Regions from separate parts of the Rhodosalinus sp. K401 genome, predicted to be linked through region 1. Evidence: riboswitches for the same ligand, from Rfam matches in the RefSeq annotation. Region 1 holds a riboswitch; the other holds the start of a gene.
What was found. A riboswitch is a leader RNA that binds a small molecule or an ion and turns the genes downstream of it on or off. The one in region 1 is predicted to bind S-adenosylmethionine.

Region 1 (15,361 bases):
ACCTCGCCCGACAGCCACAGCGGCAAGACGACGACGGCGGCGAACCTCGCCTTCAGCCTCGCGCGGCGGCGGGACATGCGCACGCTCGTGCTCGATCTCGACCTGCGCCGGCGGGCGCTCGGCCGCATGCTGGGCCAGCGCGTCGTGCACACCATGGCCGACGTGCTGGAGGGGCGGGTGCGTTTCGAGGAGCACGGGTGCCGCTACGAGGAGAACCTCGCCTTCGGGCTCAACGGCGCCGCCGTGCGCAACCCCGCCGAAGTGCTGCAGAGCCGCCGGACGGCCGAGGTGCTCGACGAGATCGACGCGGCGCTCAGCCCCGACATCGTGCTCGTCGACCTGCCGCCGATGATGGCGACGGATGACAGTTTCGGGTTCCTGCGCAACGTCGATTGCGCGCTCATCCTGGCGGGCGCGGAGAAGACGGGCCTCGATCTCATCGACGTGGCGGAGCGGCAGGTGGCCGAACTCACCAACGTGATGGGCATCGTGCTCAACAAGAGCCGCTACACGGACGGGGCCTATGGATACGAGCAAGGCTACTACTGAGCGCGTCCCCGAGGTCTCGGTCGTCATCCCGCACTACAACGACCCCGAACGGCTCGGTCTCTGCCTCTGCGAGCTGATGGAGAACGACACGGGCGGGGTCGAGATCATCGTCGTCGACAACGGCTCCACCGTGCCCATCGACGCGGTGCGGGAGAGGTTTCCCGCGGTGCGCTTTCTCATCGAGACGGAAAAGGGCGCCGCGCCCGCGCGCAACCGCGGCGTGAGCGCCGCACGCGGCGAGATCCTCGCCTTCATCGACGCCGACTGCGTGCCGGCCCGCGACTGGCTGGCCGCCGTGCGCCGCGTCGCGTCCCGTGCCGACCTCGTGGGCGGGCGCGTCTCGGTCTTCGACGAGACCCCGCCGCCCCGGACCGGCGCGCAGGCCTTCGAGGCCGTCTTCGCCTTCGATTTCCGGACCTACATCGAGAAGAAGGGGTTTTCCGGGGCCGGCAACCTCGTGACCACGCGCGCGGTCTTCGAGGATGTCGGGCCTTTCGTCAACGGCCTCTCGGAAGACACGGAATGGACGAAGCGCGCGGTGGCGAAGGGCTATCGCCTGGTCTACGACGACGGGCTGCGGGTCGGGCACCCGTCGCGCTCGGACTGGCCCGCGCTCAGGGCCAAGTGGCGCCGCCTGACCGAGGAGGCCCACGCGCTCGAGCGGGCGGAGGGCCGGCCGCGCCGCCGGTGGCTGGCGAAGGCGCTCATGATGCCGGCGAGCATCCTGGCGCATCTGCCGCGTGTGCTGTCGCATCGCGACCTGCGCTCCCCGGGAGAGCGCTGGCGCGCGGCGCTCACGCTCGCCCGGCTGCGCCTCCTGCGCATGAGGTGGATGCTGCGCCAGGCGTTTGGCATGCCGTCCGATTAGGCTTGCACGCGCAACGCTACTCCGTTGCACAAACCGTCTGACGCACGGAGCCGCCTGTCACCGGAAAAACTTATCTCAAGGGTTCGGTGGTTGGCATGCCAAGCGTGGTGTAGCCGTTAAGGACCCCGATGCGGACATGGAGTTCTGCGGAGTGGGGGGCGAAGTCTCTCATCATGAGCCACTGGACCAACGATTTTACATGAAGCATCTTGGTCTCGACGCGACTCTGGCGGTGGTATCCGTTCCATCGTCGCCAGATCGTACGACCGAGGTATTTTAAGGCTCGAAGGGCGTCCTTGCGCGCTACGGTGCCGTTGGTGCTGAGCTTCCAGTTTCTGCGTTCCTGCGCGGTGAAACGACGGCATACGCCTCGCGGTCGACGATGGTATCGTGGCATTTGCGCATGTCTTTGGCACGATCTGCCGTGACGCTTGCCATCTCATGATCGGCCGCGACTTGATCAAGCATTTCAGGGCGCATCGGCAAGCTTCCGATACGGCTATTAGTGACCTCGACGGCCCGCACCTCCAGCGCTTGCTCGTAGATCCCAGGGTGTACATTGCGCCAGACGCGGCGTTAAGGCTCAGCATGCTTGCGGGCATGCCTGTCGCCTTTTCACTCAATCTTTTTTTGTACCCGGGCTGTCTACCAGCAGTTCCAGCGGTCCCTCGGAACCACGATAGGGAATGTACACGGTCAAGGTCTTCTGGTGACGGGAGTGTGTGCTGAGGTCCGGCGCCGGCCACTCCGCGTCAACCAGTTGCAGCAGGATCTCAACAAAGCCTGTGGTCTAGCGCAATGCCATGCCGAACAGCACCTTCATTGTCAGACAGGTTTGGATCGCGGGATCGCTGTAACTGGATTGTCGGCGACGCTTGCCAGTCGGCTTGATTTCCAAAGGCATGTCGGTATTAAGCCGGACCATCAGCGAGCGTCCGCGCTTGAGCGCTTCTTTGTAGGCTGGTCAGATCTTGGTCTCGTGGCTCGGAGGTATTGATCTGCTCTAGTTACCAAGCCATAACGCTGGATTTGCGACTCAGGCCCATCAACAAATTTTTTTACCAAAATCGAAGAAAAATCAAAGCAAGCTTGTGGCAATTTTGTCAACCCTTTCACCCCAAGCGTCCCAATTAAGATTTTCTTCAAACTCATCTCTTGCAGTCTCCTGTAGTTTCCTCATGCTTTCGGAGTTGGACGCTAAATTGCAAATGCGATCTGCGTATTGTTTAACGTCTGCATCCTCTGAAAAAAGAAATCCGGAAACACCATCACGAACGGCGGAAGACACGCCGCCAGTGTTGGACGCAAGGCTTATGACACCGTGGGCCGCCGCTTCACAAAATACAATACCAAAACATTCATTGACTGTCGGCAATATCATGAAATGAGATTGCCTGTATAATTCAGAAAGCATCCTTTCTTGATTTCTCTCAGTTTTGTCAAGAAATGGGTAAACTGTCACTCTCTCGGGATCGAAATGCCCTGGTGGTACGCATCCAATAATCGTGAGGTGCGCATCGAAGCCCCGCTTGACGAGCGTATTCAATATGGCAATTGCTTTTTCACCTCCTTTTCGTTGCCAGTCGACACCAACAAATAGGAGATGAAGTCCGTTTTTTGACTTTGCGGATAATACAGGCTCCCTTTCGGGCTCAATCATTAAATTCGCACCAAATGGGACTATGTGTACTTTCCGTTCATCTGCGCCGTACTGCTGGAGCGCAGAGTTTGCCGCCCAGCGTGAAGGGTAAATGATTGCATCGGCGCGCGAAATTGAGCTTGCTTCTAATTCGTTGACTTCATTTTTTGACTTTGCGCTCAAATTAAGAAATTGGGGATAGTAGTCGATCATCAATTCGGCAGTGGCGTCAGATGTGTATATTATTGGCAACGTGCTTTCGAGAAATGCGATCAATGCGGATCCTGCCGGCGCCACCAAAACATCAAGATTTTCTCTTTTGAGTCGCTGCTCGATTATTTTGGCATTGTCTCGCGCGACCCGATACGATTGGCCGGGCACAATGTTATGCGCTTTCAATATTTTGCGCAGGCGATTTTCGGCACGCTTAACCCACAATGAACTTGGTTCGACCGGCCCTATGGGAACAACGCTTCCAACATGCTTTGAGAGTGACCGTGAAATGAAGTAGTTTGTTCCTGACCATGTGCGGGGATTATTTGGGTCTTGAGTTGTTATCAGTCCAATTTTCATGCGCGCTCGCAAGGTTGATGTGTCAATTGAGATTTACGACTTCTTACGGTGGTGCAAATGGATTGGCACTGTCTGCTGGCGCGACACGAACGATTGGAAGTTCGTCCGTGTTGAGGCGCAGCTTACTTGTTTAGGATAAGCGGAGTTTGATGTTAAGCTTTTGTTGTTTCAAGTATGAAGTTTTGTGGCCTTGCGGCCAGCAGCGGTGTTCCACGCGGGGGCGAGGAAGCGCGCGGCGGTCATTTATAAAGCCAGTGCGCGGCTCAGTCGACGGTCACCGACGATGATGGCCGACGTTGGGGCGAGGAGGGTTGCGGCGTTTCGCTTGGCTTGCTCTTCTGTGTGCCTGCCGGGGGATGGGACGTGGAGGCAGATCATGCTCATTGGCTCCGGATCTACGGTGATCTACTCGGTCTTCTGCGGGACCCTCCTGACGAGACGATTGAGGCCTTGCGCACGTGTTAAGCATGGCGGTGGTGAAGTGCAGCGTGCAGGGGTGTTCCCCGAAACCTAGCCCGAGATTGCGCACCGTGGCGAACGGGCGGCGTATCTCGCGCAAGGGTAGGCGTGCGCCTCGCAGTCAGGATTATGGTTGACTTGCCTGACCGCGCAGGAGGGATAATCGGGATCGTGGGCGCTGAAGAGGTCGTCGCCTGAGGACTAGCCCTCCTCAATCGTGCGCCAGTGGGCGGACTGGCCCGCGCTCAGGGCCAAGTGGCGCCGGCTGACCGAGGAAGCGCACGCGCTCGAGCGGGCGGAGGGCCGGCCGCGCCGCCGGTGGGTGGCGAAGGCGCTCATGATGCCGGCGAGCATCCTGGCGCATCTGCCGCGCGTGCTGTCGCACCGCGACCTGCGCTCGCCGGGAGAGCGCTGGCGCGCGGCGCTCACGCTCGCCCGGCTGCGCTTCCTGCGCATGGGGTGGATGCTGCGCCAGGCGGCTGGGGCGTCGGCTGGTCTAGCCCGCTCGGGCGGCGGAGGGCGGGACGGCGAGGACGTCGCGGTCGGCCTTGCGCAGCACCGCTTCGGCCACGCTGCCGAGGAAGAGCTTCGCGAGGCCGCTGCGGCCGTGGGTGCCCACCACCACGAGGTCGGCCGCCTCCTCCCGCGCGGCCTCGAGGATCGCGTCGGCCGGGGCGGCGTCGCTCAGGCGCGGGCTCTGGCGGAGCGTGCCGAGGCCCGTCGCCTCGACGAAGGCCGCAAGCTCGCGCGCGGCCTCGCTGCGCGCGTCGTCGCGGTAGGCGGCGCGCCCCTCGGGCGCGACGTTGCCGCCGAGGACGAGATGGCCCACCGGCGCGTCGACGACGTGCAGGATCGAGCGCCGGGCGTCGCCCGCGATCCCGAGCCGCGTCGCGGCGCGGGCCGCCGCGGCGGCGCCGTCGGAGAGGTCGGTGGTGAGCATGACGTGGGCGTAAGGCGCCACGGGCGGGGCGTTGACCATCAGCACGGGCGTCGTCACCGACCGGATCGTGCGCTCGGCGGTGGTGCCGACGAAGACGTCGCGCAGGGCCTGCCGCCGGTGCGGGCCGATGACGAGCAGGTCCGCGGCGCTCTCCGCGGCTGCCTGCGCGATGCCGGCGAAGGGGTCGGCCAGGACCAGGCGGGTTTCGCAGTCGAGCCCGTCGACGCGGCGCACCGTGGCGCGCAGGTCCTCCAGGAGCCCGGCGGCCGCCTCGCGTTCGCTGTCGAGGATGCGCCGCGGCTGGTCGTCGTCGACGACATGGACGACCACGAGGGTGGCGCCGACCTGCCGGGCGAGCAGGGACGCGCGCCGGAACGCCCGGTCCGAGCGCTCGGAAAAGTCGGTGGCCAGCAGGATCGTCTTCATCGCATGCCCCCCTCTCGCCGACGGGTCGTCACGTTCTTGACCCCAAGCGGTGCCTGCGGCAAATCATTTCACCGAAATCACCCCGATTGCACCAGATAACGCTATCCTTCACGCAACGACACTGCAAAGGTCCATGCCATGGCCCGCGACGCGTATCAGACGGTCAAGGAAGTGGCCGACCGGTTGAAGGTCAGCGAGGCGACGGTGCGCGGCTGGATCCGGCAGGGCGAGCTGCGCGCGATCGTGATCGGCAAGGGGTGGCGGATCGCCGACGCGGACCTGGCGGCGTTCCTGGCCAGCCACGCGACGCGGGCGCGCGCGCCGGACGCGCCCGAAGCGGGCGCCCCGCCCGGGCCCCCGGGCGGGCGGGACGCATGATCGACGCGCTGACCCATTCGCCCTTCGCCGAGGTCGCGCTTCTGCTGGTGATGGCCGCGGCCATCGGGCTTTTCGGCATCGCGCTGCGCCAGCCGCTGATCGTGAGCTTCATCGCCGTCGGCCTGATCGCGGGGCCCTCGGCGCTCGATGTCGTGCGCGCCGATGCGCAGATCGATCTTCTGTCGCAACTCGGCATCGCCGTTCTGCTCTTCCTCGTCGGCATCAAGCTCGACGTGAAGCTCATCCGGTCGCTCGGCGCGGTGTCGCTCACGACCGGGCTCGGGCAGGTCGCCTTCACCTCGGTCTTCGGCTTCCTGATCGGGCTTGCGCTGGGGCTCGGCGCGGTCACCAGCCTCTACGTCGCGGTGGCGCTGACGTTCTCCTCGACGATCATCATCGTCAAGCTGCTCTCCGACAAGCGCGAGATCGACAGCCTGCACGGGCAGATCGCGCTCGGCTTCCTGATCGTGCAGGACATCGTCGTCGTGCTGGCGATGATCGTGCTCTCGGCCATCGGGATCGGCGCGGCGGCGGAGGGCGGCGGCCACGGCGGCGGCACGGTGCTTTCGGTGCTCGTCTCGGGCGTGGCGATGGTCGCGCTCGTCGTGCTCTTCGTGCGCTACATCGCCGACCCGCTGACCGAGCGGCTCGCCCGCGCGCAGGAGTTGCTGGTGATCTTCGCCATCGCGATGGCGGCGATGTTCGCGGCGATCGGGGATTTCGTGGGGCTGGGCAAGGAGGTGGGCGGGCTCCTGGCCGGCGTGGCGCTCGCCTCCACGCCCTACCGCGAGACCATCGCGGCGCGGCTCGCCCCGCTTCGCGACTTCCTGCTGCTCTTCTTCTTCATCGCGCTCGGCGCGACGCTCGACCTGTCGCTGCTGGGCACGCATGTCACCGGCGCGATCGTCTTCTCGCTCTTCGTGCTGATCGGCAACCCGCTCATCGTGCTCGCGATCATGGGGGCGATGGGCTACCGCAAGCGCACCGGCTTCCTCGCCGGGCTGACGGTCGCGCAGATCAGCGAGTTCTCACTGATCTTCGTGGCGATGGGCGTCTCGATCGGCCATGTCGAGGAGGACGCGCTCGGCCTCGTGACCATGGTCGGGCTCGTCACCATCGCGGCCTCCACCTACATGATCACCTATTCGCACCGGCTCTACGCGCTCTTCGAGCCGGTGCTCGGGATCTTCGAGCGCCGCGGCACCCCGCGCGAGCCCTCCGACGCGGCCGCGCATCGCGGCGACCGCTACAAGGTGATCGTCTTCGGGCTGGGCCGGTTCGGCACCGCCATCGGGATGCGGCTGCAAAAGCGCGGCGTCACGGTGCTGGGGGCGGATTTCAACCCGCTCGCGGTGCGGCGGTGGCGCGAGCTGGGCCTCGCGAGCGAGTTCGGCGACGCGACCGACCCGGAGTTCGTGGCCGAGCTTCCGCTCTCGCAGGCCGACTGGATCGTCTCGACCGTGCCGATCCACCCCACCGGCCTGAGCCACGAGGACACGCGCACGACGCTGATCCAGCTCACGCGGGCGGCGGGGTTTTCGGGCCGGATCGCCGTCGCCTCGCATCATCCCCGCGACACCGAGGCGCTTTTCGGCGCGGGCGCCGACATCGTGCTCGAGCCGTTCCAGGACGCGGCCGATCAAGCGGTTGACCTGCTGTGCGGCGCGCCCGAAAAGGAACGTACCGAGATCCCGGAGATCGGGACCGAGGAGAAGCAGGCGTCGTGAGCGCAAACGCGCGGCGTCGGGAAAGGCGAGGCGCAGCCGATGACCGACACCCGCGAGACCGCCCCGCACGCCCGCCCCGCCGCGGACCTGCTCGACGCGTTCGCGACGGGGCCCGACGGGCTCGGCGCCGGGGAGGCCGCCCGCCGGCTGGCCGAGCAGGGGCCGAACCGCCTGCCCGAGCCGCCGGCGCCCAACCCGGTGCTGCGGTTCCTGGGGCACTTCCACAACGTGCTGATCTACGTGCTCATCGCCTCCGCCGCGGTGACGGCGGCGTTGCAGCACTGGATCGACACCGGCGTGATCCTCGCCGTAGTGCTCGTCAACGCGGTGATCGGCTACATCCAGGAGGGCCGGGCCGAGCAGGCGATGGCCGCGATCCGGGGGATGCTGGCGCCGCAGTCGACGGTGCTGCGCGACGGGCGGCGCACGAGCCTGGATGCGGCCGGGCTCGTGCCGGGCGACATCGTGCTGGTCGAGGCGGGCGACCGCGTGCCCGCGGACCTGCGGCTGATCGCGGCGCGCGGGCTCAAGGCCGAGGAGGCGGTGCTGACGGGCGAGTCGGTGCCCGTCGACAAGGGCACCGCGCCCGTCGCGGCGGAGGTGTCCCTGGGCGACCGGAGCCCGATGCTCTTTTCGGGCACGCTCGTGGCGGCCGGGGCGGGGCGCGGCGTCGTGGTGGCCACCGGGGCCGACACGCAGATCGGCCGGATCAGCGGCATGCTCGGCCGCGTGGAGACGCTGACCACCCCGCTCGTGGCGCAGATGGACCGCTTCGCGCGCTGGCTCACGCTCTTCATCCTGATCGTGGCCGGCGCGCTGCTGAGCTACGGTTACTTCGTGGACCACCTGCCGTTTTCCGAGCTTTTCATGGCGGTGGTTGGCCTTTCGGTCGCGGCGATCCCCGAGGGGCTGCCGGCGGTGCTGACCATCACGCTGGCGGTGGGCGTGCAGGCGATGGCGCGGCGCAACGCCATCGTCCGCCGGCTGCCGGCGATCGAGACGCTGGGCTCGGTCTCGGTGATCTGCTCCGACAAGACCGGTACGCTGACCCGCAACGAGATGATGGCGACGACGCTGGCGGCGGCGGGCCGGGTCTACTCGGTGGGCGGCAGCGGCTACGCCCCCGAGGGCGCGGTGCGCTGGCGCGAGGCGGACGCCCATCCCGACGAGCACGCGGTACTGACCGAGATCGCCCGCGCGGCGGCGCTTTGCAACGACGCGCGGCTGCGCGGCGCGGAGGATGGCTGGCACGTCGAGGGCGACCCGATGGAGGGCGCGCTCATCGCGCTTGCGGGCAAGATCACCGGCGACGGGGCCGAGCCCCTGCGCGCGTGGCGCCGCGCCGACGCGATCCCCTTCGACGCGGCGCACCGCTACATGGCGACGCTGCATCACGGCCGGGGCGGCGAGGCCTGCATCCACGTCAAGGGCGCGCCGGAGGCGGTGCTCGCGCTCTGCGCCGACCAGCGCGCGCCCGATGGCGGGGTGGCGCCGCTCGACGCCGGGCACTGGAGCGACGAGGTCGAGGCGCTGGCCGCGGAAGGCCAGCGGGTGATCGCCGTCGCGGCGCGCCCGGCGCCGCGGGAGATGGAAACCCTGGAAAGCGCCGATCTCGAGGGGCGCCTCACGCTGATCGGGCTGATCGGGCTGATCGATCCGCCGCGCGCGGAGGCCATCGAGGCGGTGGCCGAGTGCCACGCCGCCGGCATCCGCGTGAAGATGATCACCGGCGATCACGCCGCGACGGCACGCGCCATCGCGGCCAGGATCGGTCTGACGAACCACGACCGCGTGCTCACCGGCGCCGATCTCGAGGCGATGGACGACGCCGCGCTCGCCGACATGGTGGTGGAGACCGACATCTTCGCGCGCACCTCTCCCGCGCACAAGCTGCGCCTCGTCACCGCGCTGCAGGCGCGCGGGCTCACCGTGGCGATGACCGGCGACGGGGTGAACGACGCGCCCGCGCTCAAGCGCGCCGACGCCGGCATCGCGATGGGGCTCAAGGGCAGCGAGGCGGCGAAGGAGGCCGCCGAACTGGTGTTGGCCGACGACAATTTCGCGTCCATCGCGGCGGCGGTGCGCGAGGGGCGCACGGTCTACGACAACATCAAGAAGGTGATCAGCTGGACCCTGCCCACCAACGCGGGCGAGGCGATGACGATCATCCTGGCGCTCTTCGCGGGCCTCGCGCTTCCGATCACGGCGGTGCAGATCCTGTGGGTAAACCTGGTCACGGCCGTGACCCTCGGCATCGCGCTGGCGTTCGAGCCGTCCGAGCCCGGCACCATGCGCCGCCCGCCGCGCCCGCGCGGAGAGCCGCTGCTGACCGGCGGGCTGATCTGGCAACTCGTGCTGGTCTCGGGGCTCTTTCTCGCCGCGGTCTTCGGCGTCTTTCTCTACGCGACCGACCGGGGGTATCCGGTCGAGCTGGCGCAGACGATGGCGATGAACACGCTCGTCGTTCTCGAGATCTTCTACCTCTTCTTCATCCGCAACATCCACGGCGCCTCGCTGCGCCTGTCGGCGCTGCTGGGCACCCGGGTCGTCTGGATCAGCGTGCTGACCGTGACCGGCCTGCAATTCGCCATCACCTACCTGCCGCCGTTGCAGCGGATCATGGGGACCGCGCCGGTGCCGCTGGCCGACGGCGTGATCATCGTGGCGATCGGCGCGGTCTTCTTCGCCCTGATCGAGACCGAGAAGCAGATGCGGCTCGCCTTCCGGGCGCCGGCCGCGGGATGACCCGCGCGCCCCGGGTGAGACCGGGGCGCGAGGATTGGGGTTGCGCGACGATTCGCGAATGAGGTAGTGTGCGCATGCATCATGAGTGGGGCGCGAGCCTCCGCCAACCTGCCGACCCCGGCAAGGTGGCTGCCCGCAAGGCGATGTGGCCGACACGGCAACGAAGGGGGGCGTTTCCTTCTCCTGGTGCGAATGATTGCCGGCCCCGTGCCGTCGGGACCGCCGCGCGCATGCGGCGCCCTCGGCCGATCGGGGCTGCGCACCCACCGCGACGCCGGCGCGCGCCGCCGCGTCGCCCAGCCAGAAGGAGGCCATGATGGCCACGACACCAGACCCCGGAACCGCCCTGACGCCGCCCGATCCGCAGCGCTTCGGACTTGCGTCCTTCCTCGAATTGCTGCCGGGCCGGGATCCCTTGCCCGGCCAGTCGCCGGCCGCGTTCCCCGCCTTCGAGGCGGGGCTTCTGCGCGCGCTGGCGCCCGTCACGCCCTACGAGGCGGTGATCGCGGAAAACCTGATCGCGATCGAGTGGGACCTGATGCAGCACCGCCGGATGCGCGACCGCGTCCTTGCGCGCCAGGTCGAGCACAAGATCACGGAGGCCGTCGTCGAGGCCTGCCACGCCCGCCACGAGGCGCATCTCGACCAGGTCTGGGACGCGTGGATCGAGGCCGGCAAGTCCGAGGAGGATTTCCACGAAGCGCCGTTCGACCGGCCGGGCGCCCTGAGCGAGGCGACCGAGCTCGCGGCGCGCGCGGTGTCGCGCGACGCCGGGACCGTGGCCGCGGCGGAGGCCGAGATCGCGGCGCTCGGACTGGACATGGTCGCGCTGATGGCCGAGTTCTGGCAGGCTGGCGAGGTCGCAACACGCTTCCATGACCGCAAGATCGTCGAGCTCGAGCCGCGCCGCCGCGAGGTGAAGCGGGATCTCGACGCGCTTCAGGCCGCCCGCCCGATCGAGGCGGTCGCGGAGGTGTCGTGACCAGCGCGCGCCAGGTCGCCGCCAACCGGCGGAACGCGCAGCGGAGCACCGGGCCGCGCTCCGCTTCGGGCAAGGCACGGGCATCGGGCAACGCCCGGCGCCACGGGCTGACCGCGGCGCCCGCGCCCGAGGCGGTGCAACGATGGCTCACGGTGATCCTCGATCGCACGGAGCTGCCCGCCGCGGCGGCCTTCCGGGAGGAGGAGGGGCTCTCCCGCGCGCTGGTGCTCGCGCGGGCGGAAGCGCGGGTCGCCGGGCTTGAGGCCCGGCTGGCGGCCTTGGCCGGCGGGGCCGGTCACGCGCCCGGCGTCGAGGACGCGATGGTGCTCGTCGGTCGCAAGGTGACCGAAACGTGGATCGACGGCCAGCTCGTCGAGACCCGCGTCCGCGAGAAACATGCGCCGGAGAGCGAACTCGCCCGGCGCTACCTGCGCGAGGCCAGGGGCGCGCGGAAGCGCGCGTTCCGGGGCTGGGTGGACTGGCTGCGCCAGGCGGGCGTTCCGGCATGACGGGCGGTTTTCCGAAACGAAGCCATTCCGGGCGCGCCCTCGGGAGGTCGTGCGACGGGCGGCGGACACCTGGCGCGTCGCGTCAGTTCTCCGAAACGAAGCCATATGACGGGCGGTTTTCCGAAACGAAGCCATTCCGGGCGCGCCCTTGGGAGGTCGGGCGACGGGCGGCGGACACCTTGCGCCTCACGGCAGTTTTCCGAAACGAAGCCATTCAAGCGCACCGACGATCCAGTCGCAGAACGGCCGCTTCTACGACGTTTCCCGAAACGAAGCCATTTTCGCGCCCGCCGCGCGCCGCGGCGGCGGCCAGGTGTCTGCGGGGGCTTTGGTCACCGTCGCGTGCCGATCGGACCCGCTCGGACTGCCTGTGGATGTCGAGGACCATGCCCAACGAAAAACGGCGACTTGTCACAAAGCCGCCGTCGTCGCGATCCGAAACGCCGATGTCAGGCGCGCTTGCGTCTCCGAATGACGGCCAGCCCGCCCAGCCCGGCAAGCAGCATCAGCCCCGCGCCCGGCGCCGGCACCGGGGCGACAAGATCCGCGGAGCCCTGCAAAGTGCAGAAAGCGCACCCGCTGGCGGTGGATTTGAGCGTGATGACGTGCGTGATCGAATAGGACGTCATGTCGAAAACGCCGCCAGTGTCCGAACTTTCGGAGGTGTTTCTCGACGCGATCTCGTTGAGTGGGGTCCATCTCTCGAACAGCGTGGCCCCGTAGAATGTCTCGACGGTGCCGGCGCCGCGCTGCGTGTTCAGGTTCTGGGTGAGCCGGTAGGGGCCCGACACGCCCGACGCGGTGTTGTCGAAGATGTGCGATACCTCGAGGGTGATGTCTGCGGAAGAGATGTCGTCGTAGAGGAATTGCGCGGTCAGGTTCGCGAAGAGCCCGTCGACCGGGGGAAATGCCGCGTTCGCGCCCGACGCGATTGCCAGTGCGAACCCACCGAACGCTCCGTAATAGTCCACGAGGTTGTCGGGCGCAGTCCCATCGGCGCCGTCGGCAATCATGACAGAGCGCCCGTCCCGATTGTCGATCAGCTTGAGCGTCAGCGCGCTGGCCTGGAGCGGCACGAGGATCAGCGCGAGGCCTGCGACTGCACGTTTGACAATCTTCAAATTCATACCGTCTACCTTCTCTTCGATGTCACGACATCGCGGCTGTCGCGGCGATGGTCGTGCATGGCCTGTTCCTCGGGAGTTACCGAAGGCAGGGTGGTCCGACAAGCCTCTTTTGCGCCACATTTTGGTTAAAGAGGCTGCGCTGCAACAATATCCGGAAACGGTAGCCCCAGATCCGGTGGGGCTGTCGAGGCGTTTCGGGTCCTGCGGCTCTGCGATGTGTTCCGGTTCGGAAGGGGTGGTCCGGGACTGCCGGCGGCCTCGTGGCGACAGCGGAGGCGTTCGGTGTGCGATCCCGCGGCCTCCGGGGCCTTCGCCCGTCCCCGCGCCGTACCTGTCCCGGCAGCACCCGTTCCGGGCCCCGGTGCGTGCCCAGAGAACAGACTGTTTCCGCCTTGATGCCGACACATTTCTTGCCGGGATCCGCGGCCATGGTGTACGTATGGTAAAGATTACGGAAGGGTGAACCGTGCGATTCGCCGTCAATTAGGGGGTAAGTCATGAGATTTTCCAGAATCACGAGTGCGGTGGCGGCCGTTCTCCTCGGGTCCGCGGCGCATGCCACGACGATCACGATCGAAACCTTCGACTTCACCGAGTGGCAGAACGTTACCGCTGGTGGCATCGTTGAGGATTTCGAGTCGATCCACGACGGCGCGAATTTCGTTAGCGGGTCGGAGGGCGAACTCGACGGCCCGCTCTCGACGAATGTCGGCACGTTCAGCTCCCTCGGGGGCTCCGGGTCGGGGTCGACCTGTGCTGCCAACAGCACGACGGGCTGTACGCAAATCGCGCTTGAAAACGATGAGGGGATCAACGATCAGGGCAATCTCGTTCCCGAAAACGGCGAGTGGTCGCTCAGCTCGAACGATACCCTGGGTATCCAGTGGGATGCCTCGACTGGCGGTGTCTTCTCGCGGCTGGTGTTTGGCATCCGTGACGCAGCGGATATCAGCGACATCTTCGTCACCATCACTGCCAATGGGGCATCGAAACAGATCGGCCCGAATGAAGCCAGCGGGTCGGAGTATCTGGTTGTGGTTAGCTTCAGCGAGGCGGTGAGCTCTGCGCTCGTCAAGATCGAGAACAGCGAGAACAAGCCCGACGACGCGTTCACGATCGACGGCGTTGCCGCCGTGCCGCTGCCGGCCTCGGCGTTGCTGCTGCTCGGGGGCATTGGGGCCCTGGGGGTCGCGCGGCGCCGGCGCCGCGCCTGATCCAAGCCGGCTACCACACGCACATCGCGCGCCGTGGCTCCTCGCCGCGGCGCGCTTTTTCGTGGGGCATCCGGGCGGAGGATCGTCGGTCAGGATCAAGCTGCGCGACGCGCGCCGGGATCCCCCACGCCGCGCGTCGCTCCTGCAAGCGTCTCACGGCCTGGTAACGGGCACCTCGCGCAGCACGGGCCGGCCGTCGGGCAACGCGTCCACCGGATAGCGTACGCCGCGCAAGGCGCCATCCTGGCCGCGCCGCCGTCCCGCGGCGTCGTACCGGGTGTCGCCCGAGGCCCGCGACCGGGTCCATCCCAGCAGGCTGCCGTCCACGCCGTAGCGGTAGACGTCGGTCCAGTCGGTGACCGGGAAGAGCGCCGGGTCGGCGTAGACGCCGTCCCGGGCCGCCCGCGTGATCCGCGCGATCCTCTGGCCGCCGTCGGGCGCGGGTTCGTAGACGCGCGCCTCGTGGGCGGGCAGCAGCACCGACACGAACCCCGGCGCGCTGTCGTGCGCGCCGTTCGAGGCGAAGACCCCGATGTCGATCCGCGGCGAGAGGATGTCGTCGCGCCCGGGCACCGGGCGCGGGGCCTGCCACTCCAGCGTGATCCGGGCGCGCCGGCCCGCGGCGTCGAGCGGCTCGATCCGCGTGCGCGCCGGGTCGCCGTGCAGGAGCGACCAGGTGAACCGCAGCGGCCGGCCGTTCGGATCGCGGGTCCTTGCGGCGGAGACGATCATGCTGCGCCGCCAGACCGGCGCGCGCCAGACACGCGCGATGGCCGAGGGCGTGTCGAAGAGCCGCTCGCCCAGCCCCTCGCCGAAGACATCCACGCCCGGGCGGGCCTCGGTCTCCGCGTCCACCTCGAGGCGGACCATGGGGGGCACGGCGTCGGGCGCGATGGCGTTCGCGAGCGCCACCATGCCGGAGAGATTGATGTCCCCGGCGGCGAAGACCGTGGGATGGGCGCGGCCGGTCAGGTAGGTCTCCCGGCGCAGGATGCCCAGCCGCGCGCGCCGGTAGACCATCTGCAGCGTGGTCGCGACGAGCCCGGCGCGCTGCAGCGCCGCCTTCGTGTCGGGGCGGAACGCCGCGAGGATCATCGCGAGCGCCTCGAGATGCGGGCGGTCCGACCCGGAGGAGCCCTGCGAGACCAGACAGTAGGGCGTGTTGGCGGGAAAGAGGTCGCCGTGCTCGGGGTCGTGATCCCTGTGTTCGGGAAAGACCCGGAGC
Region 2 (15,361 bases), on a different contig from region 1:
GAGGGCGAGGTCTCGCGGCGGACCAGAACCGCGGCCTCGCCGCGGGCCGCCGCGGCCTGCGCGGCCTCCGCGGAAAAGACCACACGGCCCGAGGCCGCGCCCGGGCTCGCCGCCACCCCGCGGGCGAGCCGGTTGCGGCGCGCGCCGGGCGCCACCTGGCGGTGCAGGAGTTCCGAAAGCGCGCGCGGCTCGATGCGCATCAGCGCCTCGTGACGGGAGATGATCCCCTCCTCGGCAAGCTGCACCGCGATGCGCAGCGCCGCGCGCGGCGCGCGCGCGACCCGCACGCCGTCGAGGATGTAGAGCCGCCCGTTCTCCAGCGTGAATTCCACCTGCATCTCGTCGCGAAGCTTCTCGCGCATCAGCCGGCCATGGGCGAGAAGCTCGGCGAAGACCTCGGGCGCGCGCTCTTCCAGCGACGGGCCGCGCGGATCGCGCTCGAGGTAGAGCGCGGCGTCGCTTTCGCGCAGCGCCTCGCGGCCCTGGCTCTGGCTGAGATAGCGCCCGGTGACGCGGGCCTCGCCGGTGGTGCTGTCCACGAGCTGCAGCACGCCCGAGCCGCACTCGCCCGCGCCGAGGCCGAAGGCCATCTCCTGCACGACGAGGCCGAGCCCGGCATCGTCGGGCGCCCCCTTCGCGCGGCGCAGAAGCCGCGCGGTCGTGCCCTCCCAGGCGCGCGCCATGGACCTCAGCACCGCCGACAGTTGCACGGCGCGATCCTGCGGGAAAGGCTCCTCGGTCTCGTCCTCGTAGGCCCGCAGCGCCTCGCCCAGCGCCTGCTGACCCGCGCCTTCGATCTCGTCGAACATGTCGGGGTCGAGCCGCGCGACATGCACCGCATAGGCCTGCACGAACCGGAAATAGAGCGAGGTCGCGGCCTCCTCGCCAAGCGTTTCCGACAAGGCGGCGTGGCGCGCGCCGTTCATCCCGATATTGAGGATCGCCCCCGGCCCGCCCCAGTCCGGATCCTCTGACGAGGGACGCACGCAGAGCAGCGCGTCCTCGGGGAAATGGCCGAGGATGGTCGCGGTATCGGGCGGCACGCCACGGGCGATGTCGCGCACCGCGGCAAAGCCCAGCGCGACGGTGTGCGGCACCGGCAGGTCCAGCCGGACGAGACGCTGCAGGCATTTCGCGCGCCCCCCGTGGGTGGGGGCGCTGATCGGCGCGTCGGCCGTCACGGCCGTGATGCGGGCCTCGTCTTGCTGCACTGCGGCACCTCCCGGGAGTTCGCGCAGCATACGCCCGGCGCGCGCGCTGGCAAGGGCCCGCTCAGCCTTCGATGCGGCGCAGGTCCGCGACCTGCAGGCACACGTCGCGGATGCGCGAGAGCAGGTTCAGCCGGTTGCGTCGCACCACCGAGTTCGAGGTGTTGACCTGCACCGCCTCGAAGAAGGCGTCCACGGCGGGGCGCATCGCCGCCATCGCGCGCATCGCCGCGCCGTGATCCTCGGCCGCGAGCGCGCGCCCGATCTCCGCCTCGGCGGCGTCGAGCGCGTCGAAGAGCGCCGTCTCCTCAGGGGCCTCGGCCAGCCTGCGGTCGGCGCCGAAGCTGTATTCCACGCCATCGGCGTCCTCGGCCTGGGTCAGGATGTTGTTGGCGCGGCGGAACCCCTGAAGCAGGTTCTCGCCCTCCTCGGTTTCAAGCAGCGCGCCCAGCGCCTCGGCCCGCGCCACCACGAGCGCGAGGTCGTCCGAACCCGGCATGGCGAGCGTGGCGTCGATCACGTCGTGGCGCAGCCCCTCGCCCCGCAGATGCACCTTCAGCCGGTCGTGAAGGAAGGCCAGCAGGTCGGTGGAAAGATCGGGCACGAGATCGCCCACCGTGCGCAGGAGCGATCCGTCCTCCGTCGAGGGCGCATCCTCCTCCCCGTCGAACCGGCCCAGGACGGTGCGGAAGGCCGCGCCGAAGACGCCGTGACGGGCGACCTCGTCCAGGATGCCCTCAAGCGCCTCGATCTCCTTTTCCTCCGCGTCGTCCCGGTTGAGCGCGATCTTGTGGCGCAGAAGCTGCGCGTCGACGAAGCGGTCGAGGTTCAATCGAAGACCGTTCGCCAGCACGATGCGGATGACGCCGAGCGCCGCGCGCCGGAGCGCGAAGGGATCCTTGGAGCCGGTGGGCCGCTCGTCGATCGCCCAGAACCCCGTCAGCAGATCGATCTTGTCGGCCAGCGCCACGGCCACCGACACGGGCGCCTCGGGCACCGCGTCCGAGGGGCCGAGCGGCGCGTAATGCTCCTCCACCGCCGCGGCCACGTCGGGATCGAAACCCGCCGCCTCGGCGTAGAGCCGGCCCATGTGGCCCTGAAGCTCGGGAAACTCGAAGACCATCTCGGACATGAGATCGGCCTTGCAGATGCCGCCCGCTTCCCCCGCGCGGTCGGGCGCGGCGCCCACCGCCGGGGCGATCTCGCGGGCGAGCGCGGCGATGCGCGCGACCCGGTCGGCCTGGGAGCCCAGCTTGCCATGGAAGGTGACCGTGGAGAGCCGGTCGAGCCAGGGGTGCATGTGCTCTTCTTTCGCCACGCGCAGGTCGTTCTCCCAGAAGAACTTCGCGTCCGAGAGCCGGGCGGAAAGCACCTTGCGGTTGCCGGCGAGGATCGTGGCGCCGCCGTCGGGCGCCTCCACATTGGCCACGGTGACGAAGCGCTCGATCCGGCCCGTTGCCGGGTTCCGCACCGAGAAGAACTTCTGATGTTCCTTCATCGAAGTGCGCAGAACCTCGGGCGGCAGGTCGAGGAACTCCGCCCCGATCTCTCCCATCAGGACGACGGGCCATTCGACAAGCCCCGCCACCTCGTCCAGCAGGCCTCGGTCCTCCACCAGTTCGAGCCCGGCCGCGAAGGCGAGGTTGGCGGCGTCGTGCCGGATGTGCCCGGCGCGCTCCTCGGCGTCGAGCATCACGTTCGCGCGCTTCAGCTTCGCCGCGTAATCATCGAAATTCACGACAGGAAACGGGTCCGGCGCATGCACCCGGTGACCCCGCGTCGTGTCGCGCGCGGCGATGCCGTCCACCGTGAGCGGCACCGCCTGCGCGCCCGCCTCGTCCGAAAGGATGCACAGGATCGCGTGCAACGGCCGCACCCAGCGCAGCGTGCCCGCGCCCCAGCGCATGGATTTGGGCCAGGGAAAGTTGCGGATCACGCTCTCGAGCACCTCGGCCACGATCTCGGCCGCCTCGCGGCCCGGCGTGGTGATCCGGGCGACGTATACGGACCCCTTCTTGTCCTCCTGGACCGAGAGATCCTCGCGCGAGAGGCCGGTGGAGCGCAGGAAGCCCTCCACCGCCTTCTCGGGCGCGTCCACGCGCGGGCCGCGCCGCGTCTCGGTGACGGCCGGCGAGCGCGCGGACAGCCCCTCCACGGCGAGCGCGAGGCGGCGCGGCGTGCGGAACGCGCCGGCCGAGGCGTAGGTGAGCCCCGCCTCCACCAGCCCGTCGGTCACGCGCGCCTTCATGTCCTCGGCCGCGCGGGCCTGCATCCGGGCGGGGATTTCCTCGGAGAAGAGTTCGATGAGAAGATCGGGCATCAGGTCTCGCCTTGCGGTGGGGGCGGGCAGCCTTCGGGGGCGGGCTTGCCGTCGAAGACCTCCTCGCCGCAGCGGTTCAGTCGGTGCCACGCGACGCCGCGACCGTCCTCGAAGATGGCCACCACGCGATCCACGCCGTATTCGATGTTCTCCACCCCGAGGAAGGCCGTGGCGCTGCCATTCTCGAGCGCCGCGCCCACGGCGCCCGCGTCGAAGCAGTCGAACCAGCCCGGGGCGACGAGCGGCACGGCGTCCTCGATCGTGACGTAGGTCTCCGCGAGGTCCGCGCGCGGCATCGAGACGGTGAAACACGCTCGGTAGCGGATCGGCGAGCTGTCGGAGTCGATGGCGCGGAAATCGCCGTGGGCCACGGGCTCGGGCACGCCGCTTGCGCGGGCAGTCAGGCGCACGTCCTCCGGTCCCGAGGCCGGCACCTCGTCGTAGAAGGCGTGAATCTGGAGATACCAGAGCGCCGCGCCCCCGATCAGGCCGCTTGCGAGGATCAGCAGGCTGACGAGCTTCCCGGTCACCGGGTCACCTCCCCGTGGCAGGACAACGCGGCCGTGGCGCAACGGCGTGAGGGCCGTGCAATGCACGCGGAGCGCCCGTGTGACCGCCCGGGGTTACGCGGCATCGGGCGCGCTCCAGCCGCCGGCGGGGCTTGCGACGAAGGCGTCGGCGCATTTCTTCGCCAGCGCGCGCACCCGCGCGATGTAGGCCTGCCGCTCCGTGGGCGAGATCACGCCGCGCGCGTCCAGCAGGTTGAAGATGTGGCTCGCCTTGATGCACTGATCGTAGGCGGGATGCGCCATGACGATCCGCCTGCCGGTTTTCGGATCCTCCTGCGGATGGGCGAGGATCGCCTCGCATTCGGTCTCGGCGTCCTCGAAATGGCGCAGCAGCATTTCCGTCTCGGCCACGTCGAAGTTGAAGCGGCTGTATTCCTGCTCGGTCTGGCGGAACACGTCGCCGTAGCTGAGCGGGAAGGTCGCGTCCGGGGCGTTGTAGGGCATCTCCATGACGTGATCGATGCCGACCACATACATCGCCAGCCGCTCCAGCCCGTAGGTGAGTTCGCCCGAGACGGGGTGGCAGTCATGCCCGCCCACCTGCTGGAAATAGGTGAACTGGCTCACCTCCATCCCGTCGCACCAGACCTCCCAGCCCAGCCCCCAGGCGCCCAGCGTCGGGCTTTCCCAGTCGTCCTCGACGAAGCGGATGTCGTGAAGCTCCATGTCGATGCCGATGGCGGCGAGCGATCCGAGGTAGAGCTCCTGAAGGTCGGGCGGCGACGGCTTGATGAGCACCTGGAACTGGTAATAGTGCTGCAACCGGTTCGGGTTCTCGCCGTAGCGCCCGTCGGTGGGCCGGCGCGAGGGCTGGACATAGGCTGCCGCCCACGGTTTGGGCCCCAGCGCGCGCAGCGTGGTCGCGGGGTGGAAGGTGCCCGCGCCCACCTCCATGTCGTAGGGCTGAAGCACGGCGCAGCCCTTCTCGGCCCAGTAGATCTGCAGCCGCAGGAGCACCTCCTGAAAGCTGCGCGGCTTCGTCGTTGCCTCTGCCATGCCTGCCTCGCGCCTCGGGAACGCGCCTTACCTATGCCGGTGCGGCATCGCGGTCAATCGCGCCCGCGAAACGCGCCCCGGCCCGGGAAATTCCCGCTCGCAACCGCCTCGTGTTGCGGTAAACTCTCCATCGCAGGCAAGCCAACGGAAAAGAGCAGTAATGGTCAGGGTATTCGTCGTTTTCTCGCTCGTCGTGATCGGACTTCTGCGGCCCGCCGCCGCGCAACAGGCCGAGAGTGTCTTCGTGCAGGTGGAGGCGCTGCCCAGCCTCCAGGAGGCGCAGACCCGCGCGCGCGCCTACGCCGCGCGCCTGCCCGACGTGAACGGCTTCGCGCTCGGCGCGGGATGGTATGCCGTCACGCTCGGCCCCTACCTGCGCGACGACGCCTCCACGCTTCTCTTCCGCTATCGCAACGCGGGGCTGATCCCCGGCGACAGCTATATCGCGCGAAGCTCCGATTACGGGCAGCGCTTCTGGCCCGTGGGCGCGATCCAACGCGACCCCCCCGCCACCGCCCTGCCCCGCGCGGACGGGTTCGGCACCCTTGAAGCGCCCGCGCCCTTGCCGGAGCCGGAGCCGGAGCCCGCCGGGGAAACCCCGGCCGAGGCACGCCGGAGCGAGGCCGCGCTCACCCGCCGGGAGCGCGCGGAACTGCAGGAGGCGCTGCGCTGGGCGGGGTTCTACGGCGGTGCGATCGACGCCGCCTTCGGGCGCGGCACGCGCGGCGCCATGGCCGACTGGCAGGCGGCCAACGGCCACGAGGTCACGGGCATCCTGACGACCCGCCAGCGCGCCGCGCTGCTGGGCCAGTACAACGCGATCTTCGAGGAGCTGGGCCTTGCAAGCGTGGCCGACGCCACGGCGGGGATCGAGATGCTGATGCCCACGGCCGCGGTCACCTTCGACCGCCATGACTACCCGTTCGCCCACTACGAAGCGACAGGAGAGGTGCAGGACGCGCGCGTCCTGCTGATCAGCCAGGCCGGCGACCGCGACACGCTCGCGGGGCTTTTCGACATCATGCAGACGCTGGAAATCGTGCCGCCCGAAGGGCCGCGCGCGCGCACGGGCGACCGCTTCACGCTCGAAGGCCGGAACGCCGGGATCGTCTCCTACACGGAGGCATCGCTCGAGGGCGGACGGATCAAGGGTTTCACCCTGGTCTGGCCGGCGGACGACGAGACGCGCCGCGCGCGCCTCCTCGAGGAGATGCGCGAAAGCTTCACCCGCCTCGCCGGCGTGCTGCCGCCCAGCGCGGGCAGCGACGACGCGCAGGCCGTGGACCTTGTCTCGGGGCTCGCGGTGCGGGTGCCGAGGCTCTCGCGCTCGGGCTTCTACATCGACGATCGCGGCACGGTGCTCACCACCGTCGAGGCCGTTCGGGGCTGCGGCCGGATCACGCTGGAGGGCGAGTTCGACGCGCGGGTGGTCACTCTCGACGAGGCGCTCGGCGTGGCGGTGCTGCGGCCTGTCTCCGCGCTCGCCCCCGCCGAGGTCGCGGCCTTCTCCGACGGGTCGGCGCGCCTGCGCTCCGAGGTTGCGGTCTCGGGCTACTCCTTCGGCGGCCAACTCACCGCGCCCACACTGACCTTCGGCCGGCTCGCGGCGCTGAACGGGCTTCAGGGCGAGACGGAGGTCAAGCGCCTCGACCTCGACGCGCTGCCGGGCGACGCGGGCGGGCCCGTCTTCGACGAGACCGGCGCGGTGATGGGCCTCCTGCTGCCCCGGGCCGAGGGCGACCGGCAGCTGCCCGGCGACGTCCGCTTCGCCGCCAGGTCGGACGCCCTGCGTCCCCTGATCGAGGCGGCGGGCGTCCCGGCGCGCACGGCGCAGCCGGCGGCGGCGATCGCGCCCGAGGACCTGACGCGGCGCGCGATGGACATGACCGTGCTGGTCAGCTGCTGGGAGTGACCGTCGGCCGGCGCGCGCCCCCTCAGGCGCGCCAGAAGCCCACGGTCAGGATCGCGTAGACGGCCAGCAGTTCCAGCCGCCCGATCAGCATCGCGAAGGCCAGTAGCCATTTCGCCACGTCGTTGAGCCCCGCGAAGTTCCCGGCCGGGCCGATCTCGTCTCCGAGGCCGGGGCCGATATTGGCCAGCGCCGCCGCCGCGCCCGAGACCGAGGTGGTCATGTCGAGACCTGTCATCCCCAGCGCGACGGAAAGCAGCCCGAGGGTCACGATGAAGAAGACGAAGAAGGCGATCACCGAACCGATCACGTCCTCGCCCACCGGCCGGCCGTCGTAGCGCGGGGTGAACATGCCATGGGGCGCGTGGATGCGCGCGAGCTGCGACCGGATCGAGGCGAAAAGAAGCTGGTAGCGGAACACCTTGATCGAACAGGAGGTCGATCCCGCGCAGCCCCCGACGAGACCCGTGAAGAACAGCACCGCCACCGCGAAGCTTCCCCAGATCATGTAGTTCGCCGAGGCGTATCCCGTGCCGGTCAGGAGCGACACGCCGTTGAACAGCGAGGCACGGATCGTCGCTTCGGAGAGGCTGCCCGCCGCGAGGGCCTGACCCACCGCGAGGATCGCCGCGACGGCCGCCGCGACGGCGAGGAACGCGTGCACCTGGCTGTCCTGAAGGAGCGGCCGCGCGGTTCCGGCCGTCAACTGCACGAAGCGCACGAACGGCAACGCGGCGAGCAGCATGAAGATCACCGCGACATACTGCGTCGACGCGCCGAACGCGGCGAAACTCGAATCGTAGTTGGCGAAGCCCCCCGTGGCGATCGTGGTCATGGCATGAACGGTCGCATCGAAGGCGCTCAGCCCGCTCGCGATGTAGGCGAGCGCGCACACGAGGGTCAGCGCGAGGTAGATCGTCGAGATCCGCATCGCGATCTCGGTGGCACGGGGAAGGATCTTGCCCATCGTGTCGAACGCCTCGGCGCGGAAGATCTGCATGCCGCCCACCCGGAGCTCGGGCAGGAAGACCATGGCGACGACGATGATGCCGATGCCGCCCAGCCATTGCAGGATGCCGCGCCACAGCAACAGGCCCTTGGGCATCCCGTCGAGGCCCGAGAAGACGGTCGAGCCCGTCGTGGTAAGCCCCGACATGGCCTCGAAGAAGGCGTCCACCACACGCGCCTCCGTGGCGCCCAGGACGAAGGGGATCGCGCCGAAGACCGGCAAGGCCACCCACACGCCCGTGGTCAGAAGAAAGGTCTGCTGGATCGAGAGCCGCTCCTGCGCGCCGTTGGCGCAGCCCAGCGCGATGAGCCCCCCCGAAAGCCCGGTGACGAAGGCGCTCTGGGCGAAGACGGGCCAGTGGCCGCGCCCCTCGGCGATGTCCACCAGCATCGGCAGAAGCATCGCCGCGCCGAGCACGGCGACGAGCAGGCCGATGACGTATCCAACCGGGCGCAGATCGAACATGAGGCGGAGCGTTGGCGGGCCGTCGCGCGGCTGTCAAGCGCGCGCCTTGCCCTGCGCCGCGTCTTCGTGAGACGCTCGCGAGGTGGAGGGCACGCGATGGACTGGAAACCCGAGGGGCAGACGAGCGTGGCCCCCTACCTCATCGTCTCCGATGCGGCGGCGCAGGCCGAGTTCCTGAAGGCCGTGTTCGGCGCGGAGGTGCTGGAGGCGCACCGCCACGAAGGCGGCGGGATCAGGCACATGACGCTGCGCCTCGACGACGGCACGGTGATGATCGGCCAGGCCCCGGACGGGCCCGAGGCACATGTGCATGTCTGGGTCGCCGACCCGGCCGCCGCGCACCGCACCGCACTCGCCGCAGGGGCCGAGGACATCCAACCGCCGCGGGACACGGCCGAGGGCGACAGCCGCGCCGGCGTCCGCGTTGGCGGCATCACCTGGTGGATGAGCCGGCACCGCGGCTGAGCGCGCGTCAGCGCGCGTGGATCAGCGTGGCGAAGAGCTTCGGATCCAGGCTTTCGGCGGCGAAGGTGTCGCCCTCGGTCAACACCGAGATCGCGTCGTGGCTGTGCAGGCTCTCCTGGTGGCTGGCCACCACGCGAAAGTCGCCCACCCGCGCGTCCTGCTCCAGCTCGGCGGCGAAAAGCCGCGCCGCGTCCTCCACGAAGATCGGGTTCGCGGCGTTGAGCTCGGCGAAGGCCTGCTCGTCCTCGCGCTTGACCATCACCTGGGTCTCGGTGGGCACCGCGCGGCGGCAGAGTTCCACGAGATCCTCGAACCACAGGCACCCCTCGCCCGTCAGTTCGACGGAGACCCGCGCCACCGACCGCTGCGAATGGGGCGTGGCGAGCTGGCTCCGCTCCCGCCGCGCATGTTCCGACAGCTCCAGCGAGCAGGGGCAGGTGGACGAATACACGTAGTCCAGATGCATGATGCGGCGACGCTGGCCCGCCGTCTCCACCAGCTCGAGCGCGATGTCGTAATACTGGTAGCCCGACAGGCCCGAGCGCAGGCTCTCCACCCGGACGGGGAAGGAAAAGCGCATCATGATGCGCGCATCGAGGCTGTCGAGATCGCTCTTGTAGTCGTCGAGCGCCGCCTCGATCACGTCGAAGCTGAACACCCGCTCGGCGTGGGCGTAGAAGCTCCGCATGATACGGCTCATGTTGATGCCCTTCTTCTCGGCTTCCAGGCTCACCGTGCCGGTGACGGACGTCTCGAGCGTCAGGTCGCCGTTGTCGCGGGTATGGAAGCGGATCGGCAGGCGGAAGTTGGAGATGCCCACATGCTGGATCGGCCGCCGCGCGCCGCGTATCAGTGCGGCCGGGCCGTTCTGAAGATCGGGCAAGGTGGCCTTGTAGGCCGCGTCGGCGCGGAAATCTTCCGGATAGTCGCGCGCGAGTTCGGGGTAGGCGCCGGAGTTCGGCAGCAGGCGCAGGACAGCCGGGTCGAGCGCGGCGATCTCTTCCTCGCTCGCGTCCTCGATCCAGCGCCGCAGCCGGGCCAGCGCCATCTCGGCCTCCTTGCGGTCGGGCGCCGTTTCCATCTCGCTCACATGCACATTCATCGGGCTCGCCCCTTCGGCAGATCCTCTGTCGGCTGAAGACATAGGACGGGCGCGGGCGGAAATCCAACGGCGACGCGGCATTTTCCGGCCCGCGCCCGGCGCTCACGCCGCCCCCGGACCGCTCATGCCGCGTCGAGCGCGCGGGTCAGATCGGCCAGCAGATCGTCGCCGTCCTCGAGCCCGCAAGAGAGCCGCACGAGCCCCGGCGTGATCCCCAGCACGGCCTTCTGCGCCTCGGGCAGGCGCTGATGGGTCGTCGTGGCAGGATGGGTGACGATCGACTTCGCATCGCCCAGATTGTTCGAGATGACGACAAGATCGAGGGCATTGAGGAAGCGGAACGCCGCCTCCTGCCCGCCGGCGAGCTCCAGCGCGAGCATCGTGCCCCCTGCGCCCATCTGCCGCTGCGCCAGCGCGTGCTGCGGATGCGAGGCGAGGCCGGGATAGAGGACGCGCGACAGCTTCGGATGACCCTCCAGCGCCGCGGCCAGCCGCGCGGCCGTCTCGGTCTGCGCCCGCACCCGCAGATCCATGGTTTCCAGGCCCTTCAGGAGAACCCAGGCGTTGAAGGGCGAAAGCGCACCGCCCGTATGCTTCATGTAGGGCTCCACGGTCCCGCGGATGAACTCCCGCGTTCCGAGGATGACGCCGCCAAGCACCCGGCCCTGCCCGTCGATGTGCTTCGTGGCGGAATAGATCACCACGTCCGCGCCCTGCAGCGCGGCCCGCGAATGGACGGGGGTGGCGAAGACGTTGTCCACGACGACGGTCGCGCCAGCGACATGGGCGATGTCCGAAACGGCGGCGATGTCGATGACGTCCAGCGTGGGGTTCGAGACGGATTCGAAGAACGCCGCGCGCGTGCCGGGGCGCAGCGCCGCGCGCCACTGATCGAGGTCGGTGCCATCCACGAAGCTCACCTCGACCCCGTAGCGGGCGAGCACCTCCTCCAGCACGTAAAGGCAGGAACCGAAGAGCGCGCGGGCGGCCACGACATGATCGCCCGCCCGCAGCATCGACATGAGCGCGCCCGACACCGCCGCCATGCCGCTCGCGGTCGCGAAGGCGTCCTCGGTTCCCTCGAGGCCCGCGATGCGATCCTCGAACATCGCCACCGTCGGATTGCCGTAGCGGGCGTAGATGAACTCGTCGGGGCCGGCGGCGCGGAACCGCGCCTCGGCGGCCTCGGCACTGTCGTAGACGAAACCCTGGGTGAGGAAGAGCGCCTCGCTCACCTCCCCGTATTGCGAGCGCCGCGCGCCGCCATGCACCAGCCGCGTGCGCGGCTTCCAGCCCTCCGACATCCTGCACCTCCCCCGGGGCTCGCCCGGACGAAAAAGCCCCCACGCGCGGTCAAGCGAACGGGGGCCCTTCGTCTTGACCTCTTTAGCGGTATCTTTCGCGTGGCCCGCAATCCGGTGAACAAATCGCCACGGGACCGCGGTTACCCGCGGCGCTGTTGCACGTCAACACCGTCACGAATCCGTAACCCCGCCGTCACGCCAGTTTCGTATGGCCGCCCTAAGCGTTGCCCACAACATGTAGTGGGGCATGGGCGATGCCGCTTCTGCGACTGGATGCACTGGGCGAGACGCCGCACCTGCACGGGAGTGCCGATGCGCCCGGGCCGCTGCTCGCCGAGGCGGCGCGCACGGGCAGCGGGCCGATCATCGTGATGGTGCATGGCTACAAGTTCCGTCCCGGCCACCCCGCGCGCTGCCCGCACGGCCACATCCTCTCGCTCGAAGAGCGCGGAGACTGCTGGAAGGCGCTCAGCTGGCCGCGCGGCCTCGGCTTCGGCGCCGGCGGTCCCGAGGAAGGGCTCGGCATCGCGCTGGGCTGGAACGCGCGCGGCACGATCTGGCAGGCCTACGACCGCGCGGCGGGGGCGGGGGCGGCGCTTGCCCAGGCGATCGAGGTGCTGCACGCCACCGCGCCCCACCGTCCGATCCACGCGCTCGCCCATTCGCTCGGCGCGCGGGTGGTGCTGCAAGCCCTTGCCCGGCTGCCCGAGCGGGCCGTGACCCGCGCCATCCTGCTCGCGGGCGCCGAGTTCGCCAGCCGTGCCGAGGCGGCGCTCGCCACGCCCGCGGGCCGCGCGGCGGAGATCGTCAACGTCACGAGCCGCGAGAACGACCTCTTCGATTTCCTGCTCGAGCGGCTGATCGCCCCGCCGCGGCGGGGCGACCTCACGCTCGGCCACGGTCTCGGCGACCGGCCCGGCGCGCTCACGCTCCAGCTCGACGACCCGGCCACCCTCGCCGTGCTGCGCGCGCGCGGCTTCCCCGTCGCGGCCCCGGCGCGGCGCGTCTGCCACTGGTCGGCCTATCTCCGCCCGGGCGTCTTCGACCTCTACCGCGCACTTCTCCGCCGCCCCGAGACCCTGCCGCTCGCAGCGCTCCGCGCCCAGCTGCCCCAACGCCCGCAACCCCGATGGTCACGGCTTCTTGCGCCGGCGCACGGGGACGCGGCCTTGTCATTGCTGCCGAACACGTCATCCTGACGGCGAGCACAGGAGGCCCGGATGACCCGACCGATAGAGTTGCATTACTGGCCCACGCCCAATGGCTGGAAGATCGCCATCGCGCTGGAGGAGATGGAGCTGCCCTACGAGGTCAAGCTCGTGAACATCGGCAAGGGCGACCAGTTCGACCCCGCGTTCCTGAAAATCGCACCCAACAATCGCATGCCCGCGATCGTGGACCCCGAAGGCCCCGACGGCCGGCCCATCTCCGTCTTCGAATCGGGGGCGATCCTGCAATATCTCGCCCGCAAGACCGGGCGCTTCCACGGAAGCACCGAGCGCGAGCGCGTGGCGGTGGAAGAGTGGCTCATGTGGCAGATGGGCGGGCTCGGCCCGATGGCGGGCCAGGCGCATCACTTCCTGAAATACGCGCCCGCCATGGATCCGCCGCAGGACCTGTCCTATGCCAAGGATCGCTACCGCAACGAGACCGCGCGGCTCTACCGCGTGCTCGACACCCGGCTCGCCGAGACCCGTTACGTGGCCGGGGAGTTCTACTCCATCGCCGACATGGCGATCTGGCCCTGGGCCTCGCTCTGGGAAGGCCAGGAGCAGACCCTCGACGACAAGCCCCACATGAAGCGCTGGCTCGAGGAGGTGGGCGCGCGCCCCGCCGTGCGGACGGGCCGCGACCTCGCCGCCGAGATGCGCAGCTCCGCCGCCGACGACCGCGAGGCGCAGAAGATCCTGTTCGGACAGAAGGGCTAGGGCCGCGCCCGCCCCTTCTTCTTGGCGCAAAAACTCTCGGGGGGTGAGGGGCGACGCCCCGAGGGGGGCGGACAGCCCCCCTTTTTCAGCGCCCGCCCTCGTCCCCGTCCTCGATGTGATGCTGGAGCGCCATGATCTGCCACCAGAGGAAGACGAAAAGCAGGATCGGGAAGCCGAAGGTCTCGATCTTGACCCAGGCGTCGGTGGACATGGTGCGCCAGACGAACTCGTTGCCCACGGCGAGCGCGGCGAACATCGCCGTCAGCCGCCGCGTCAGGATCATCCAGCCCTCCTCGCGCATCGGCAGCGCCTCCGAGAGCACGTAGGCCAGCAGGCTCCGCCCCCGCAGAAGCCCGAGCCCGAGCAGCGCCGCGAAGAAGCCGTAGACGATCGTCGTCTTCATCTTGAAGAAGCGCTCGTCGTTGAACCAGGCGGTGAGCGCGCCGAAGAAGACCACCATGATCGCGGTGAGGACCTGCATCCGGCTCATCCGTCCGGTCAGCCACCAGAGCACCCCAATCGAGGCAAGCAGAATCGGCACGAAGGCCACCGTCGCCACGATGAAGCCGGAATACTCCGTGCCGGCGATGGTGAAGACCTCGTCCCTGAGCCGCAGGTAGATCACGAAGAACAGAAGCGGCGGGCCCAGTTCCAGCGTCTGCTTGAGCCAGGGGGCCACGGGCTTCGGGTCGGTGGGGCGGTTGTCAGCCATTGGCTTCCACTATCACGGCCCCCGCCGCGATCAAGGCCATCAGCGTGATCCGGCGCGGCCCAACCGTCTCCTTGAGCGCGAGCCAGCCGATGAGGGCGGCGAAGACGGTCGAGGTCTCGCGCAGCACCGCCGCCTCGCCCACGTCGTCGAGCCGGGTGGCCAGCATCACCGAGCCGAAGCTGCCGAAGGCCACGAGGCCGCCGATCACGCCGCGCAGCATCAGGCCCGCGGCCGCGGGCCGCGCCGGCATCCGCCGCCAGTGGAGGTAGACGAAGCCCGGCAGCATGATCCCGTCGAGCAGGAAGAACCAGGCGAGGAAGGTGAAGGGATCGGCGGTGGCGCGGATCCCGTAGGCGTCCCAGGTGGTGTAGAGCGCCACGAAGAGCCCCGTGGCGAAGGCGAGGCCGAGCGCCGCGGGCAGCGTCTCGCGCGCTGTGGGCCAGGTGGCGAGGTTGTAGGCGGCGAGGCCGAAGATCCCCGCCAGAAGGACCGCGAGGCCCAGCCACTGCATCGGCGTGAACGCCTCGCCGAAGATCACGAGCGCGCCCAGCACCGCGAAGAGCGGCCCGGTCCCGCGCACCACCGGGTAGACCACCGTATAGGCCCCCCGCGTGTAGGCCAGGGCCTGCAGAATCTTGTAGCCCAGGTGGATCGCCATGGCGCCGGCGAAGATCGGCCACATGTGCGGCTCGGGCCAGGGCACGACGAAAAGGGCGAAGGGCGCGGCCATCGCCGCATAGGCGGCGTCGATCGCGCCGCGGCTGAGCCAGGGGTCGTGCCGGCCCTTCTGAAGCGCCCCGAAGACCGCGTGCAGGAAGGCCGCGAAAAGCGCGAGCGCCGCGGCGAGCGTCTCGCCCGCCGCCGTGCCCTCGAGCGAGACGAGCCACGCGCTCATGCCCGCCGCGCTGTTTCGGGCGCCCGCCCTGCCCGGGCGCGCACCGGGCGCGGTGGCGCGGGCGGGCCGGTTCGCGGTGCGGAGCAGCGATTCGAAGAGGCCATGCGGGCATGGCAGGTGTCTGGGGCCGACGGCGACGGCTGCGCGGCCCCTGCCGCGGGGGCGGCGCCCCCGCGGGCGCGTCCATTCATGCCGAGTTGTCCAGCCCGGTCAGCGCGGCGGCGAACTCCTCGGGATCGAAGGGGGCGAGGTCGTCGATCTGCTCTCCCACGCCGATGGCGTGGATCGGCAGACCGAAGCGGTCGGCGAGCGCCACCAGCACCCCGCCTTTCGCGGTGCCGTCGAGCTTCGTCATGACAAGACCGGTCACGTCGGCGATCTTGCGGAACACGTCGACCTGGTTGAGCGCGTTCTGGCCCGTGGTGGCGTCCAGCACCAGAAGCGTGTTGTGCGGCGCGTCGGGGTCCTTCTTGCGGATC

Region 2: linked by a shared signal. The riboswitch ahead of metZ (O-succinylhomoserine sulfhydrylase) and the one ahead of AB6A66_RS11255 (hypothetical protein) in region 1 are both predicted to bind S-adenosylmethionine.

The regions. Positions count from the first base shown of each region.
Region 1 covers NZ_JBGFSI010000009.1:480-15,840, reverse strand. The annotation lists gene AB6A66_RS11295 (CpsD/CapB family tyrosine-protein kinase) at 1-549, shown strand, start outside; gene AB6A66_RS11290 (glycosyltransferase family 2 protein) at 524-1,417, shown strand; partial or broken gene AB6A66_RS11285 (IS5 family transposase) at 1,488-2,411, opposite strand; gene AB6A66_RS11280 (glycosyltransferase family 4 protein) at 2,496-3,629, opposite strand; gene AB6A66_RS11275 (universal stress protein) at 4,585-5,454, opposite strand; gene AB6A66_RS11270 (helix-turn-helix domain-containing protein) at 5,593-5,832, shown strand; gene AB6A66_RS11265 (cation:proton antiporter) at 5,829-7,559, shown strand; gene AB6A66_RS11260 (cation-transporting P-type ATPase) at 7,599-10,304, shown strand; SAM-I-IV-variant riboswitch at 10,376-10,479, shown strand; gene AB6A66_RS11255 (hypothetical protein) at 10,621-11,286, shown strand; gene AB6A66_RS11250 (hypothetical protein) at 11,283-11,795, shown strand; gene AB6A66_RS11245 (PEP-CTERM sorting domain-containing protein) at 12,245-12,922, opposite strand; gene AB6A66_RS11240 (VPLPA-CTERM sorting domain-containing protein) at 13,420-14,136, shown strand; partial or broken gene AB6A66_RS11235 (hypothetical protein) at 14,290-15,361, opposite strand, start outside.
Region 2 covers NZ_JBGFSI010000002.1:195,316-210,676, reverse strand. The annotation lists gene AB6A66_RS03475 (putative PEP-binding protein) at 1-1,241, opposite strand, end outside; gene glyS (glycine--tRNA ligase subunit beta) at 1,273-3,528, opposite strand; gene AB6A66_RS03465 (DUF6446 family protein) at 3,528-4,058, opposite strand; gene AB6A66_RS03460 (glycine--tRNA ligase subunit alpha) at 4,152-5,093, opposite strand; gene AB6A66_RS03455 (trypsin-like peptidase domain-containing protein) at 5,254-7,005, shown strand; gene AB6A66_RS03450 (TrkH family potassium uptake protein) at 7,028-8,476, opposite strand; gene AB6A66_RS03445 (VOC family protein) at 8,573-8,941, shown strand; gene folE2 (GTP cyclohydrolase FolE2) at 8,949-10,043, opposite strand; gene metZ (O-succinylhomoserine sulfhydrylase) at 10,166-11,347, opposite strand; SAM riboswitch at 11,409-11,487, opposite strand; gene AB6A66_RS03430 (DUF726 domain-containing protein) at 11,602-12,546, shown strand; gene AB6A66_RS03425 (glutathione S-transferase N-terminal domain-containing protein) at 12,568-13,275, shown strand; gene AB6A66_RS03420 (inner membrane-spanning protein YciB) at 13,361-13,987, opposite strand; gene AB6A66_RS03415 (EamA family transporter) at 13,980-14,882, opposite strand; gene ftsY (signal recognition particle-docking protein FtsY) at 15,070-15,361, opposite strand, start outside.